One region of the Bacillus sp. JJ1127 genome, then DNA from elsewhere that is predicted to be linked to it. Evidence: riboswitches for the same ligand, from Rfam matches in the RefSeq annotation. Region 1 holds a riboswitch; the other holds the start of a gene.
The links. Region 1 has a riboswitch for FMN ahead of ribD (bifunctional diaminohydroxyphosphoribosylaminopyrimidine deaminase/5-amino-6-(5-phosphoribosylamino)uracil reductase RibD). Riboswitches for the same ligand answer to the same signal wherever they lie in the genome.
Positions count from the first base shown of each region.

Region 1 (5,401 bases):
GGGTTCATCTGTTGAAATCTCTCCTTTTACAAGAGCGATATGTTCTTTTTGATCTAATGAATTAGAGTAGCCGATTGCATGAAACGTACCGAAATCTGTTGGCAATGTAATTTCAACCTCTCTTGTTACGAGCGTTTCATGATGGCGGCGATAGGCGATTAAATCTTCAATGGTAATCATTTTAATATCAAATTGTTTTGCAACTTGGAACAGATCAGGAACACGCGCCATTGTACCGTCTTCATTTATGATTTCACAAATGACACCCGCCGGTTCTGCACCGCACAATTTCGCTAAATCAACAGCCGCTTCGGTATGTCCTGCGCGCCGAAGAACGCCACCATCTTTTGCAATTAACGGAAAGATATGCCCAGGACGATTAAAGTCGTTTCCTTTAGATGCTGGATTTAATAATTCGCGCACAGTTGCCGCACGTTCATGGGCACTAATGCCTGTTGTTGTAGAAATATGATCAATGCTTACTGTGAACGCAGTATGATGAGAATCTGTATTATGGGACACCATAGGCTCTAGTTGTAAGCGCTCTGCATATTGCTCCGTAATTGGTACACAGACGAGACCACGGCCATGTGTAATCATAAAATTAATTGTTTCTGGTGTAATGTACTCTGCTAAAGCAATAAAATCGCCTTCGTTTTCGCGGTTTTCATCATCACATACAATAACGACTTTTCCTTGTTTTAAATCTTCTAGTGCTTCTTCAATCCGATGAAACATTGTGTATCCCCCTTATAGAAATCCGTTTTCTTGTAAAAAACTTTCTGTAACTGAACTACCTCGCTTTGCTGGCTTTGAAATAAAATGCTCGATATATTTTCCAATCATGTCACATTCAATGTTCACAATATCTCCAGCTACCTTTTCACCAATAATAGATTCGCTTACTGTGTGCGGGATGAGTGAGATTGTAATGGAAGATTCATCTATATCAAATATTGTTAAACTTGTACCATCAACAGCCACAGATCCTTTTTGTAAACAATACCGAAGTAAATCATTTGGAATTCCAATTTTGTAATATATAGCATTGAAGTGCTGTTTTTTACTTACAATGGTACCGACTCCATCAATATGACCTGTGACAAAGTGCCCACCAAAGCGTCCGTTTGCAGCCATTGCTCGTTCTAAATTCACTTTAGAACGAGGCTTTAGCATACAAAGTGACGTTGATTTCATTGTTTCAGGCATGGCATCAACAGTAAAAGAAGATGCGGTAAAAGAAGTAACGGTTAAACAGATTCCGTTAACAGCGATACTATCACCTAATTTGACGTCGGATAAAATCGAATTTGCATGGATGGTTAGTTCCATTGCTTCTCCGCTTTGCTTTATATTCGAAATAGTTCCTAGCTCTTCTACAATCCCTGTAAACATGTAGGCACCTCACTTCGCTTACTTGCAATGATTTTTATATCATCGCCAATTTGTTTCATCTCTTGAATTTCTAAGGAAAGTGCATCTTGCAGTTTTATAAAACCAGTACCACCAAACCAAGTTGGTGCATCTTTTCCACCAATTAATTTTGGACTTATATAGGTCACGATTTCATTGAAGCATTTAGCTTCTAAAAAGCTTGCATGGACCGATTGTCCCCCCTCAATAAGGAGTGAAAGAATTTGCTTCTCTCCAAGAAGAGAAAGGAGGTCCCGTACTTCAATTTGACTCTTTTTCATCTGAAATACAGATACATTTTGAGATTCATAAGCATCTATTTTTTCTTTTCTTACATTTTTTCCAACAATGATCCATGTTGGCGCTAACCCATCAGTAATGACATGAGAGGACTGCGGAATTCGTAAGTGTGTATCTAAAATAATTCGAATCGGATTTTGTCCACCGTTTGGAAGCCTGGTTGTTAAATGTGGATTATCGGTTATCACAGTATTTACGCCAACAAGAATGGCATCGTGTGTATGACGGTATTGATGAACGTCCTTACGAGCTTTTTCACCTGTAATCCATTTACTTTCTCCAGTAACGGTCGCTATTTTTCCATCCAAACTCATTGCGGTCTTTATTGTTACAAATGGCTGTTTTGTTTTCATGTAGTGAAAAAAGTATCGGTTTAATGAGAGGGATTCCTCTTCAAGAACACCAGTCGTTACATGGATCCCTGCATCTTGTAACCGTTTTTTGCCACTACCTGAAACAAGTGGATTGGAATCGAGAGAAGCAATTACAACACGTTTTACTTGCTTCTCAATGAGCAACTCACAGCATGGCGGTGTTTTTCCAAAATGACTGCATGGCTCAAGGGTTACGTATACAGTAGCGCCATACGCCTGATCACCTGCCATTTGAAGGGCATGAACCTCTGCATGCTCTTCACCTGCACGGAGATGGGCACCCATTCCGACGATGTTTCCATCTTTTACAACAACAGCACCGACCATTGGATTTGGACTCGTTTGCCCCATAGTACTTTGTGCTAACTGTAGGGCAATCCTCATATATTCTTGGTCTGTCATTCGCTTCACCTCTCCTAAGAAAAAATCAAAAAACCCCAAGGATATTATTATCCTTGGGGTTTGGGAGACGTGATTTCTAGAAATATAGTTCGAATACGAAAGTATAGGAAAGAAACCTAACGATGCTTGATATTTTTGCATTAGAAAGAAGCCTAGCAAACTATCAATTTTTCATACGCTAGTCGTATCTTTTTATTTCAGCATAAAAACATAGGTATATGAAATAAAACATATACAGTAAAGAGAATCTTTAAAAATGTGTATGCCAAAATAAGAGTGTATTCGCTATATATAAGCACTAGAAAACATATCCTTCTCCCATCCAGACTATACTGTCGGCCCTAGAGTTTCACTAGATCCACCGTTTCCAAACTTGAAAACGGGTCACGGACTTAGAAGTGTGCACTTCATCACCGCCGGTTGGGAATTTCACCCGACCCCGAAGGATGCTGTTTGCTCACATTATAGCACAAAAAAGAAAAAAGGATAGCAAAAAATATTTGAATGTGAAGAATTGTATGAAAATGAAGGGCGGAAAAACCATTGATAGATGAGAGAAGGAAAACAATATTTAGTAGGAAATATTGTCCGCTACGGGACATATAAGAAGCATGTACAAATGAATGTACATGCTTCTTAATGGTTATTTTGTTTCTGGAGCGCGAACGATAGATTCAAATTTCCCTTTATGTGAAGCATCGCAATAAGGCATGTTTTTTGATAAACCGCAGCGACATAAAGAAAATGCAGGTTTTGCTGGGAATACATTCCCTTGTGAATCAACTAATTCCACATCCCCTGTAATGCGAAACGAGCCATTATCATTCACTTTAATTTGTACTTTTGCCAACTTTATCCCTCCTTCCAAACGCTTAAGTCTATCATATAATTGGAGGGGAAACTTGACAATAAAAAAACCTCTCTTTGTCTCAAGCAGAGGAGAGTGTTATAATAACGTTTATAATTGACTATAGTAAGGTGACGAAACATGGATAAACAATTACTTACACTACAAAATATCGCAAATGAGCGCACTTGGGCATCATTTTTGAATGATAACCATCCATACAGTTTACTTCATTGGTCGATTGCAGGTGTGGGACAAGAACAGAAAGATGTGTGGCTGCTTCAAGATGAGGTAACCTTTCAAACGACGGAGTTCCCAACGCTTGATGAGGCAGTGAAGTGGATTGCGGAAAATATGGAACAAGTTACAGATGTTTTAGCGCAGTAACATGAAAAAAACAGGCTTACGCAAGCCTGTTTTTTGTTTCTTTTACATATGTTCCTAAAAATTGATCGATTGCAGCTTCGTATTCTTGTTTGTTTTCATTATAAGAGCAAGCGTGTGCACCATGCTCTGCAATATAGAGTTGCTTATTGTTCTCTTTTGCTTCATAGAGTGCTTTTGTCATATCGCATAAAATGTAATCATCGTCTTTACTATGAATAAAGAGAACGGGATTGTTTATATTCTTTATACAATCAATTGGTGAAACTTCACGTATCGTATAGCCATCACGCACTTTTAAAAATGCATTTGCTAAAGGCAATAATGGCCATTTTGGTAAATGGAATTCAGCCTTTAAACGGTGTTGTAGCTGCCCGTGAAAATCAGAGAAAGGACAATCTGCAATATAGAAATCGGCGCCGTCTTCTACGAGTCCTGCATATTGAAGAAGTGTTGCAGCTCCCATCGATTCACCATGAATACCTAAGATAATGTCTTTTCCAAAGCGATTTTTTAGCCAGTCAACTACAGACTTTAAATCGTGTTTTTCATAATAACCATAGCTCGTCGTTTTACCACCTGTTTTACCGTGGCGACGATGGTCATAAATAAATACGTTATATCCTCTACTTAAAAATAAGTTTGCATATTTGACAGAGTTTATTTTGTTTACAGTTACACCGTGACAAAAAATCATAAATTTATTGGAATGACCAGCAGGAATGTAGTATCCGTGAATATCATATCCAAATTGAGAAGGAATGTGAATTTCTTCTTTTGGAACCGCGTTAAAATCTTCTAAACGAAAATGTTTTTTCGTTTCACGCTCTAAAATTTCTTCCTCTGTTTTTTTCTTTAAATACATTACTTTATTGGTAAAGAAAATACCAATGCCAATTAACGCACCTAGTATAGTGAGTAATGCTGTGAAAAAACGTTTCATACCTTACCTCATCCTCCAAATACCTTTCCATCATTGTGATACACTTATATTGTATCACAATGATGGAAAAAGGGGAGAAGTAGAGCATGGTTCACATACAAAAAATTACAGAAGAAATGAGAGAAACAATTCGGCTGTTTATGTGTGAGAATTGGGGAAGTACACTGATGGTTTCAAGGGGAAGAGCTCATCGCTTAGACGAATTACCTGGTTTTGTTGCAGTTGAAAATAACAGAATAGTAGGAATTATAACCTTCGAATTAACAGAGAGTATTTGTGAGATTGTATCATTGGATAGCCTTGAAGAAAAGAAAGGAATTGGAACAAAGCTTGTAGAGTGTGTAATTGAGATGGCTCGGGAACAATGTTGTAAAAAGGTATGGTTAATTACTACAAATGACAATACAAATGCACTTCGTTTTTATCAGAAGCGTGATTTTACAATGACAAATTTGTATATTGATGCTGTGAAAGAGGCACGAAAGATAAAGAAAGAAATTCCATTTGTTGGCTATGATAACATCGAAATCTTGCATGAAATCCAACTAGAATGTAAGTTGTAAAAAGTTTGTTTTATGTAACAATTTTCAGAAATATAAAACAATTACCTTGACGAATGTCATATTTTGTTTTAGTTTAAAATTGTAAGCTATTACCATATTAAGGGGTGACGATGTGGCAACCATACGTGATGTTGCAAAATTGGCCGGTGTTTCAGTCGCAACCGTTTCACGAGTA
Region 1 covers NZ_JBALQK010000009.1:8,663-14,063, forward strand. Annotated here, with positions in the region: gene V7183_RS01575 (bifunctional 3,4-dihydroxy-2-butanone-4-phosphate synthase/GTP cyclohydrolase II) at 1-738, opposite strand, end outside; gene ribE (riboflavin synthase) at 751-1,395, opposite strand; gene ribD (bifunctional diaminohydroxyphosphoribosylaminopyrimidine deaminase/5-amino-6-(5-phosphoribosylamino)uracil reductase RibD) at 1,377-2,489, opposite strand; FMN riboswitch at 2,796-2,940, opposite strand; partial or broken gene V7183_RS01590 (CDGSH iron-sulfur domain-containing protein) at 3,133-3,374, opposite strand; gene V7183_RS01595 (DUF2552 family protein) at 3,478-3,723, shown strand; gene V7183_RS01600 (alpha/beta hydrolase) at 3,740-4,663, opposite strand; gene V7183_RS01605 (GNAT family N-acetyltransferase) at 4,750-5,226, shown strand; gene V7183_RS01610 (LacI family DNA-binding transcriptional regulator) at 5,339-5,401, shown strand, end outside.

Region 2 (5,401 bases), on a different contig from region 1:
ATCAACTTCTTTTAATAGTCGATGCATTTCTTCCCACAGTCCTGTTGCAAGTTCACTCCTTACGTATGGTAACCCAATGAGAAATTCCTTAACCCACATCGTTACCTCTGTATCTTGTTGAATCGGAATGAATCTTGTATTTTGCTGTTGTAAGTTCGACACCGTTTGAATGATTAATGAGAGCTTCTTCCAAAAAGCTTCACCAAGAGCACCATAATGTAAACCGTGTAAATGCTGCGGAAAGGGCAATGCTTTTTCCCAACCATTTAATTGCTTCTCTCCAGCACTTGTTAATACATATGTATTTTCATGCACAATTTCAATCCATTCTGCATTTAAAATACACGCAATTTCCTGATTATAATCGTACCTTGTTAATGCTTTATATATTCCAAAAAGAAAAGAAATTTGAAACATATTCCCATCTTGTAATGTTTGTGAAGAACGTTTTCCTTTCAATAGATAGTAAATGGAAGAAACGGTTCTTTCACCATTCAATTGTTTTAAACAATATAACAAAGTATATTGTAACTGCATTACCGCTTCCGCCTTTCAATAAGATTTGTCCATTACTTGACTGCAAACACCGAATTGTTGAAAGCTACCCATTACTTAGGATGCTTCACTGATAAAAGTTCCTCTTTATATTTACTATTGTATCAAACTGCTTGGCATTTAGGCATTTCGAAAATCTTGTGAAATAAATTAAAAATAAGTTGACACTCTAATTGATAAGGATTATCATTATAATTTTATGTTGAAAAGTTTAAAAAACCGTTTTACAATAAGGTTATAATTTGTATAGCGAATATTTTCACATACATATGATCAGGAGGGAAAAAAGATGGCAAAATATACAATCGTTGATAAAGATACTTGTATCGCATGCGGAGCTTGCGGAGCTGCTGCACCAGACATTTATGACTATGATGATGAAGGTATTGCATTTGTAACATTAGATGATAACCAAGGTATCGTTGAAATTCCAGACGTATTAATTGATGACATGATGGATGCATTTGAAGGTTGTCCAACTGACTCAATTAAAGTTGCTGACGAATCATTTGACGGTGACGCTTTAAAATTCGAATAGTCTTTTTATTAACTTCAAAAAACCCCCCTCATCTTTATGAGGGGGATTTTTTGTTATTTATCTAGCTTACCATTTAAAAGGTCATCAGCAGTATCTTTACCTCTGATGGCCAAAATTTCTATGCGTTTTTCATTTTTGCAAATACCCATACTTTTAAGCGTGAAAACAGTGCTACAAATACGACCGTTACAACAATTCCTTTAATTAGATTAAATGGCAATATCGCTGTTACAATTGTTTGTCGCATAGCACCGCTAGACATAGCTGGTGAATTTAAAAACCAAGTGTAAGCCGGTAAAATGATGAAGTAATTTAGTACACTCATAATGACTGCCATAGTAATTGTCCCTAACATCAACCCTGTTGTTAAACTTTTGACTGTGCGATGCTTCCGAAATAGGAAAGCTGCTGGACCAATAAATAGACACCCTGCAATAAAATTTGCTATTTCTCCAACAGGAACTCCCGTTAAGCTACCTTGAATCCCATAGTGAAGAATATTTTTTATCGCTTCTACAACCACCCCTGCAACCGGGCTAAAAATAATCGCTGCAATTAAAGCTGGTACATCACTAAAGTCAATTTTTAAGAACGGTGGAAGCCCTGGAAATGGGAAATCCAACATCATAAGCAGGTACGCAATACTACTTAGCATCGCTACACTCACCATTTGTACTACACTGTTTTTTTGTTTCATCCTTCTCTCTCCTTTTCCATCGATCATCTCATGGAAAGTGGAAAGGTTCTGCTATGCCTATTTTTTCATATCATGAAAAAACCCTTTGTGCTTTACACAAAGGGAGAATTTCTAGGCACATCAAATAGACGTTCAAACACTTATCTTTTTTGAACGCTTGAACCTCCATCTTCTCCCATCCAGACTATACTGTCGGCTTTGGAATCACACCAAATCCTGCCTTAACGGCTCGCGGGCTTAGAACGAAAAATAATTATTCATCACCGCCGGTCGGGATTTTCACCCTGCCCCGAAGATAGACCGATATTCTATTTTCTCTCCTATTATACACCAATATAATACAGTTGTGAACAAAAAAGATTGTAGCTTATTAAAAGTAAGTTAATTACCCCCCCTTATTCTCAACAAAAAATTTCGTCCAACTATTTTACAATACAACCCATATTTTTTATCATTCGGCTTTTTCCTACTCAATTCCCTAGTCATTCATACAGAAAAGTGATAAGATGTTGAATTGTTAAGATAAGAGCATTTTCTTAATATGGAGGAAATGTCATGAAGAAAGAGAAAAGACACTCTATTCGAGAAACGATGAAAAAAAACTTACGAAAAGAATACTTTTATTTAAAAAAAGAATTACTTTTCTACTGTCCAATTGATTTAGGCACATTTTCAAGCGAAACATACTATGCTACTTTTGATAAAGAAGGCATAAGCATTTATCAGTATGATAAGCAAACAGAAAGTAAACTGAAGTTATGTGAGCGTCACACATGGAAAAGTTGGGAAAAAGTGAAGGTCGATCACTATTTAACAACCTCACAATTCGTTTTCCAAGGGAAACGCAACTGGATTCTATCTCTTTTTCATAAAGGAAAAGAAGCTCAAAAAATAATAGAGGAACACACATCTCTACAAACTGAGGTTGTTTCCCGGTCCTTTTTTAAAAAGCTTCCAGGTTTTCGTTCTAATACAACATTAAACAAATACATTGGCAGCATTTGTTATACCGCACTTATCGCATTTTCATTAAAATGGTTCCTTCCATTTCAAGTACAAGTTGCCTTGTATTCTTTTTCTATCGGTTGTATGCTCCTTGGCCTATTATGTTTCACGATCGGCTTAATCGAACCAACCATTGTATTATTTCGAACGAAAGAAAAAACGAGAGCAAAAGTCTTTTACTATTATAGCTATTTAGCTATTTCTGGATTTATATGTGTCTTTATTTTTTGGTAAAACAAGAGCTAGTTCGACTAGCTCTTGTTTTAATTAATATACAATTTTTGATTTGGATAAATTTGGTCTTTCCTCAACTCATTTTTTGCTTTTATCGCATCAACTGTCGTCCCAAACTTACGTGCAATCCGAGCCAACGTATCTCCCTTTTGCACGACATATAGTGATGATGAAACTACTTGGTGTTTTTCCTCATTCAAGACAAGCAAAGGATTCATTGCATTTCTTTTCTCAATTGTCCAACGTCCATGATGGACTTCCAAGTGTAGATGCGCCCCTCGTGATTCACCTGTATTTCCTACTTCACCAATCAATTCTCCTCTTGCAATACGAGTCCCTTGAGTTACATATCTCTTATTTAGGTGAGCATAAACAGCTTCATATTCTCCATGCTTAATAAAAACAACATGTCCATAACTATTTGAAAAATAAGATTTCGTTACCACACCACCTTGAATAGCCGCAACTGGTGTTCCAATTGGGGCTGCTATATCAATTCCATAGTGTTTTCCATGCCTTGTTCCAAAATAATCACTAATTCTTCCATCAACAGGCCATGTCCACTGTTTGTCCTCAGCGTAAACATGTAATTGAGATATAAATAACAATCCCAGCATCATTACGCTAACTTTTAAAGCTTTCATATATATCCTCCGTTTTCTAATAACCGTCATACTTTCTCTATTGTGGTATAATACGAAAAAAAGTATACAAAAAAAGAAAGTGGCTCATTCCACTTTCTTCTCTTCTTTATCACGAAACACGATTGCACTTCGATTATATTCAACATCTTTTATTTGTAGACGTGTATTAATCACCCTAGCAATTGCAAATAAATAATCGGATAATCGATTCATATATCGCAAGACCATTTCATTCATTTCTTCTTGTTTCCCTAATGATACAATGTTCCGCTCAGCTCTTCTTGTTACTGTACGAGCAATATGAATCACTGTAGACGCCCCGCTCCCTCCAGGTAAAATAAAACGTTCTAACGGAGGAGCTTCCTCTATGTAATGATCAATTCGTTCTTCTAAATATATAACCATCTCTTCTTTTACTTTATAAGGTATCTTTTTCTCTACAATCGCTAAATCTCCGCCACAATCAAACAATTCATGCTGAATATTTTCAAGTTCACTATAAATGTCTTTAAATTGCCCGTTCTGCAGCATAGTCATCGCATATCCAATATGAGAATTCACCTCATCAATCGTACCGTATGCTTCAACACGAATATGATCCTTATCAACCCGCCTTCCAATTACACTCGTTTGTCCTTTATCTCCGGTTTTTGTATATAATTTCAACTTATTCTCACACCTCTCTTTTTCGTTTCTATCGATTCACTCATTATTATATCTAAATCGCCTAAATTTCACTTGATTCAATCAAAAACAACTCTCCTCAGAACCGGGAGAAAAAACAAAAAGTCCTACTACTCTTTATTCAATTGAGAAACTATTATAACTCAACAAGAATAAAAAACAGTAGAACTTTTGTATCTGTTAATCATGTACAACGATCTATAATTGACATGAAGGTTTAAAGCACTTGATCTGGTAAATATACAGAGAATGTCGTTCCTTCGCCAACAACACTTGATACAGAAATTTTCCCATCATGACCTTGCACAATATTTTTTGCAATTGCAAGGCCTAGACCAGTACCACCTGTTTTCCCGCGTGTTCTTGCTTTATCAGCTTTATAGAAGCGATCAAACAGAAATGGAATATCTTCCTCAGGAATACCGGCCCCTGAATCTTGCACTTCAAATACAAGTCCATTATTTTTCGTATCAATTGCGAGCGTAACACGCCCACCTGCACTTGTATGGCGGATTGCATTATCAATTAAATTTGTCAGTACTTGTTCCATACGATCCGGATCAAACGGATGTTGTTCGATTGGATGGCGAAAATCCACTGTCAACTGCACTTCTTTATCCTTTGCAATCCCTTGGAATTTACGACCAATTTTCTCGACAAATGGATGAATATCCACTTCTGATATATGCAATTCCACATGACCACTTTCCATGCGAGCTAAATCTAACAGTTCATTTACAAGACGTCCTAGACGAACAGACTCGTCATAAATGATTTGTACAAATTCATTTATTTCTTCTTTTGTTTGAACAATGTCATCTAAAATTGCTTCACTATACCCTTGAAGCATAACCATTGGTGTACGCAGTTCATGTGATACATTGGCAATGAAGTCTTTACGCATTTTCTCAAGACGGCGTTCTTCTGTCATATCTCGAAGAACTGCCACAGCACCACGAATTTTTGTTTGATTATAAAGAGGTGTCATCAGCACAACATAGTTACCCTTTTGAAGATTAATCTCAATAACTTGCTGTTGTTCGC
Region 2 covers NZ_JBALQK010000100.1:27,279-32,679, forward strand. Annotated here, with positions in the region: gene V7183_RS11255 (helix-turn-helix domain-containing protein) at 1-537, opposite strand, end outside; gene V7183_RS11260 (ferredoxin) at 845-1,093, shown strand; gene V7183_RS11265 (ECF transporter S component) at 1,212-1,790, opposite strand; FMN riboswitch at 1,954-2,091, opposite strand; gene V7183_RS11270 (hypothetical protein) at 2,346-3,029, shown strand; gene V7183_RS11275 (peptidoglycan DD-metalloendopeptidase family protein) at 3,059-3,673, opposite strand; gene V7183_RS11280 (cob(I)yrinic acid a,c-diamide adenosyltransferase) at 3,758-4,339, opposite strand; gene V7183_RS11285 (ATP-binding protein) at 4,575-5,401, opposite strand, start outside.
Region 2: another riboswitch for FMN. It lies ahead of V7183_RS11265 (ECF transporter S component); the one in region 1 lies ahead of ribD (bifunctional diaminohydroxyphosphoribosylaminopyrimidine deaminase/5-amino-6-(5-phosphoribosylamino)uracil reductase RibD).